DNA from 2 places in the Mesorhizobium sp. J8 genome. Region 2 is predicted to be linked to the other one. Evidence: predicted binding sites of a transcription regulator. Region 2 holds the regulator's gene; the other holds the start of a gene.
The links. The regulator LexA, encoded in region 2, represses DNA repair genes until DNA is damaged. The targets are predictions, from matches to a motif close to TGTTCNNNNTGTGTTCNG.

Region 1 (2,993 bases), 370 kb from region 2:
TCGCCGATGACGATCTGGTAGAAGGCGGCGCTCGTCATGATCGTCTTCGGCTTGCCCTTGGCGACCTTGATCGAGGCGTTCTTGTTCGCCGAGACATAGACGACATCATTGCCGGCCCTTGCCGGCGCGGCGACGCCAAGCATTGCCGCCGCCAGCGCTATCGCGCCGAGAAGACGCCATCCCCCGGTCGTCCGAAATGCATCAAACCCGAACATCTTGCCCCGTCCCCGCCGGTCCCCACCGGCTATTGCTGCAGTTCCTGCGGCGGTTCCCGGGAGGGAACCTTGTATTCCTCGACCTTTTCGCCGCGCGTCACGATCACCGTCTTGAATTTCGGCTCGTCGGATTCCTTCGTCACCGCGCTGACGAGCGAGGCGGCGCTCGCCTGCGCCTTTGCGGCGGCGGAACCGCCGAAGGACGAGATGGTCGTGAGCCCGCCATTGCTGGCGCTGGCGTCGGCGGCGGACCGCAAGGACAGCGACAAGGTGCCGACGGTGCGGGCGAGCGCCACTTTCTGCGCCCCTTCGTTGGTCACTTCGATGGTCACCGAATTGGCGACCTGCGGCTCGGTCTTGCGCTCGTCCGCGCCCTGCCCGACCGAAAGCACCTTGGCGTCGGCGACGACGACTTCGGACGTCACCGTCGAACCGGCCGCCCCCTGAGCATTCTTGGACACTTCCTGGATGTCCCCCGCGTCGCGTGTCAGCACGACGTCTACCCGGTCCCCGGGCGTGATGAAGCCGCCGACGCCGGCAATCTCGTCGGTGCGGATCGTGACGGCCCGCATTCCCGCCGAGAGCATGTTGGAAAGGGTGGCGCGGCCGTTCGGTCCCGACAGCTTGGTGAGCAGAACCGGTTCGTTGACCTCGATCGGCGACAGCACGACCCGGCTGCCGTCGGCAAGCAGCTTGTCGATCGTCGGGAAAGCGCCTTGCGGCAGGGAATCCTGCGGCCACGGGATCTCTGCGAGTTGGGGCCTTGCGAGTTCCATGCCGTAGCGCAACGGCGCTTGAGCCACCACGATGGTCTTGAACTCGACCTTGGGTTGCTGTGGAGCTTCGACCGTGACGACCTTGACCTCGGACTGAGCCTTTGCCTGACTCTTGACCCAGAAATCCGCCGCAAAGATCGAGATCGCGCCGAAAACGGCGGCGATGCCGATCATGGTTATGGCCCTGCCCCTCACAACGAAACCCCTGACGCCCGTGGTCTTTTGTTGGTTGGGCCTCACGCTAGGCGTTAATGTTAAAGAATCAGGAATCCCGAGGCATGGGGACCGCCCTATTTCGGCCGGCTTGGTTATCGAATGGTTTTGGAATAAGAGACAGTTTGATCCCTGAACGGAACAGGAACTCGTTCGCCCGCCAAAAGCGTGGCAGTATCGAGCCGTGATTCGCATTACCGGACGCTAGGCCCAGCATGGACGACAGCAACGACCTCTTCGGCAAGATGGAAAAGCAGGCACAGCCGGTGCGCGCGCCCTCGCGCCCCGCCGATCCGCTGGTGCAGGCCGCGAAGCGCTCGACAGCCGCCCGTGACGGCAGCGAAAGCTACAGCGCCGCCGATATCGAGGTGCTGGAGGGGCTCGAGCCGGTGCGGCGCCGTCCGGGCATGTATATCGGCGGCACGGACGACAAGGCGATGCATCACCTGTTCGCCGAGGTCATCGACAATTCGATGGACGAAGCGGTGGCCGGCCACGCGACCTTCATCGACGTCGAGCTTTCCGCCGACGGCTTCCTGACCGTCACCGACAATGGCCGCGGCATCCCGGTCGATCCGCATCCGAAATTCAAGAAGCCGGCGCTCGAAGTCATCATGACGACGCTGCATTCCGGCGGCAAGTTCGACTCCAAGGTCTACGAGACCTCCGGCGGCCTGCACGGCGTCGGCGTCTCGGTCGTCAACGCGCTGTCCGACCATCTCGAGGTCGAAGTCGCGCGCGGCCGCCAGCTTTATCGCCAGCGTTTTTCGCGCGGCGTCCCGGTCAGCGGTCTGGAGCATCTCGGCGAGGTCCACAACCGCCGTGGCACCAGGACCCGCTTCCATCCCGACGAGCAGATCTTCGGCAAAGGTGCCAAGTTCGAGCCGGCGCGGCTTTATCGCATGACGCGCTCGAAGGCCTATCTGTTCGGGGGCGTCGAGATCCGCTGGACCTGCGATCCGTCGCTGATCAAGGACAAGGACCAGACACCCGCCAAGGCCGAGTTCCATTTCCCCGGCGGCCTCAAGGATTATCTCAAGGCGACGCTCGGCGACGAGTTCCAGGTCACGCGCGAGGTCTTCGCCGGCAAGAGCGATAAGCAGGGTGGCCACGGTTCGCTGGAATGGGCCGTCACCTGGTTCGGTGGCGACGGCTTCCTCAACTCCTACTGCAACACCATTCCGACCCCCGAGGGCGGCACGCATGAAGCCGGCTTCCGCAACGTACTGACGCGCGGACTGCGAGCCTATGCCGACCTCATCGGCAACAAGCGCGCCTCGATCATCACCACCGACGACGTGATGATCTCGGCCGCGGGGATGCTGTCGGTGTTCATCCGCGAGCCGGAATTCGTCGGCCAGACCAAGGACAGGCTGGCAACGATCGAGGCGATGCGCATCGTCGAGAACGCCATCCGCGACCCGTTCGACCATTGGCTGGCCGACAATCCGCAGGAAGCCTCGAAGCTTCTCGAATGGGTCATCGCGCGCGCCGACGAGCGCGTGCGGCGCCGTCAGGAGAAAGAAGTCTCGCGCAAGAGCGCGGTGCGCAAGCTGCGCCTTCCCGGCAAGCTCGCCGATTGCACGCAGAATGCAGCCGCCGGCGCCGAGATCTTCATCGTCGAGGGCGACTCGGCAGGGGGTTCGGCCAAGCAGGCGCGCGACCGCGCCAGCCAGGCGGTGCTGCCGCTGCGCGGCAAGATCCTCAATGTCGCCAGCGCCGGAAACGACAAGCTTGCCGCCAACCAGCAGATTTCCGACCTGATCCAGGCGCTCGGCTGCGGCACGCG
Region 2 (2,993 bases):
GATCATCTCGTCCAACGCCTATGGCGTTGCCGCCGCCGCCCAGTCGGTCGGCGCGCGTGCGCTCGATCTCGGCATCGCGGCGGACCGTAAGGAGGCTATCGCCGCGCTGGTCAGGAAAGCGGTCGAGGCTAACGCCGATGTCATCGTCACGCTCGGCGGCGCCTCGGTGGGCGATCACGACCTGATCCACGACGTGCTGACCGGCGAAGGCATGAAGCTCGACTTCTGGAAGATCGCCATGCGCCCGGGCAAACCGCTGATGTTCGGCCGGCTTGGCAATGTCCGCTGCATCGGCCTGCCCGGCAACCCGGTGGCCAGCATCGTCTGCTCGCAGCTGTTCCTCAAGCCGCTGCTTGCCCGGCTAGGCGGCCGCGACCATAAGCAGGACGTGCGGACGGCCCGGCTGGGCGCAGCGATGCAGGCCAACGATCTCAGGCAGGACTATGTGCGCGCCGTGGTGCGCGACAATGATGGCACGCTCGTTGCTACCCCTTTCGGCATCCAGGACTCCTCGATGCTGAGGATGCTCGCCGATGCCAACGGCCTGATCGTGCGCGAGCCCTTCGCGCCGGCCGCCGAGACCGGCGCCGAATGCCGCGTCCTGATGTTACGCTGAACAAAACGTCAACAAATTCACTAAACTTTAAACGGTTGCGGAACACAACTGGAACAGATAGTGTTTGTTCTGGGTTTGTTTTTCTGATTCTGGTTTCAGAACCCGTGGGGGCCGCCATGCTGACGCGCAAACAACATGAACTTCTGATGTTCATCCACGAAAGGCTGAAGGAAAGCGGGATTCCGCCGTCTTTCGACGAGATGAAGGAAGCGCTCGATCTCGCCTCCAAATCCGGCATCCACCGGCTGATCACGGCGCTGGAGGAACGCGGCTTCATTCGCCGGCTGCCGAACCGGGCGCGCGCGCTGGAAGTGCTGCGCCTGCCCGACTCGATCGCCCCCGGCCTCAATGCGGCGAAGAAGTTTTCGCCGAGCGTCATCCAGGGCAGCCTGGGTCAGAACAATCTCAGCCGTCAGGTGAAGCCCGCTACCGCATCGCGCACCCCGACGCCAAGCAATGACGACGATGCCGGCTCGGCAGTGTCCATCCCGGTGATGGGCCGCATTGCCGCCGGCGTGCCGATCGACGCCATTCAGCATCAGACGCATTCGATCACCGTTCCGCCGGACATGATCGCCGGCGGGGAGCATTACGCGCTGGAGGTCAAGGGCGACTCGATGATCGAGGCCGGCATCTTCGATGGCGACACTGTCATCATCCGCAACGCCAACACGGCAAGCCCGGGCGAGATCGTGGTGGCACTAGTCGACGACGAGGAAGCGACGCTCAAGCGCTTCCGCCGCAAGGGAGCCTCGATCGCGCTGGAGGCGGCCAACCCGGCCTACGAGACCCGCATCTTCGGGCCGGACCGAGTGAAGGTGCAGGGTAAGCTTGTCGGGTTGATCCGCCGCTACTGATCCGGTTGTGAAGATTTCGCATCCGTCCGCTCAGGCTTTTGATAGGGCGGCAATCCTCTCGCTTCGCGCGTATATTTCCGCTGCTCGTGCCAGGGCCGATATGGCTCTTCCACCGCATAACGAACGGCCGGCCGCGCGGTTGCCGATTGCGGATCGAAGAAGACGGCGGCGCTGCCGTCAAGCGCCAGTTGCCGCTTGGTGACGACAAGCACGCGCGGATCCCAGCAGGGATTGTAGGCCGTGGCGTCATTGATGACGATGAGGTCGGCGAAGCCGCAGGCCGGCCGGGCGTTGTCGCGGTTCTCCACGAGGGCGACGATGGCGCCGGACGGATGCCGGCCGATGCAGAGATCGCCCGTGCAGTAGAAAGGCGACCCCGGCGGCAGATCGACGGGGTCGGCGATGTCGAGAGCGTCCTTGGCGAATGTCTCTGGCGGCACGATTGTCTCGGCTTTCAGCGCACGTTTCCAGTTGTCAGTCGTGAACTCGTTGGAGCGTTCGCGATTGACGGCAAGCTCCCCGCCGCCGATCGGCATCGCGACCAGATGCGCGTCTTCCGAGATCAGCACGTCCGGCGTGCGCACATGCGGAATGGCCAGCAGCGCGGCGAGCGCGAAGGGAACGGCGGCAAGCCTCAGCCAGGTAGTGGCCATGGTCGCGATGACCAGCGCGATCGTCGCCAGCAGCACCGACTGGATCGAGATCAGCCCGACGGCGTCGACCGGCGAGCGCTCGGATATCCACGCCGAAATGGCGATCATCACCGTCAACCCCTTGCCCATGACAAAGAGGAACGGACCGTCAAAGCCGAAGGGCATGGCCAGCGCGCTCAACACGGCAAATGGCATGACGATCAGCGAGACGATCGGCATCACCGCCAGATTGGCGAGCAGGCTGAGCGGCGACACGCGCTGGAAGTGCCAGATCGCAAACAGCAACGTCGCGCTGCCCGCGATGAGCGAGGTCACGGCGGCGCCACCCACGCCAACCGCCAGTTTTCGCGACAGGAACCTCACGAACGAACGCTTTGCCGGCGGCACGGTCGCTTTGCCAGCGCGATAGTCGGCAAAGCCAGCATAGGCGCCGACCAGGGCCGCGGTGGCGGCGAAGGACATCTGGAAGCTCGGGCCGACCACTTCGTGCGGCGACACAAGGATGACGGCAATCGCCGAGATCGCCAGGTTGCGCATGGTGAGCGCCGCGCGGTCGAAGAGCATCGCGGCGAGCATCACGGCGAGCATGATGAAGCTTCGCTCGGCCGCCACCACGATGCCGGAGATGACGAGATAGGCAGCGATCGAGAGGAGCGCGATCCCGGCCGCGTATTTCTTTACCGGCCGCCGCGACGAGAAATCGGGAAACAGCGCGAAGGCGCCGCGCAAAAGCACCATGATCGTGCCGGCGACCAGCGCCATGTGCAGGCCGGAAATCGAGATGATGTGATAGATCCCGGTGCGGCGCATCGACTCGTTGATTTCTTCCGGAATGCCGGCGCGCACGCCGACGATTAGCGCCGCCGC

Region 1: parE (DNA topoisomerase IV subunit B) is a predicted target of LexA. The motif match lies at 1,337-1,354, and genes of this name have one in related genera.

The regions. Positions count from the first base shown of each region.
Region 1 covers NZ_AP024109.1:3,983,744-3,986,736, forward strand. Annotated here, with positions in the region: gene MJ8_RS19175 (type II and III secretion system protein family protein) at 1-215, opposite strand, end outside; gene cpaB (Flp pilus assembly protein CpaB) at 245-1,165, opposite strand; gene parE (DNA topoisomerase IV subunit B) at 1,420-2,993, shown strand, end outside.
Region 2 covers NZ_AP024109.1:3,613,038-3,616,030, forward strand. Annotated here, with positions in the region: gene glp (gephyrin-like molybdotransferase Glp) at 1-616, shown strand, start outside; gene lexA (transcriptional repressor LexA) at 733-1,473, shown strand; gene MJ8_RS17350 (ComEC/Rec2 family competence protein) at 1,467-2,993, opposite strand, start outside.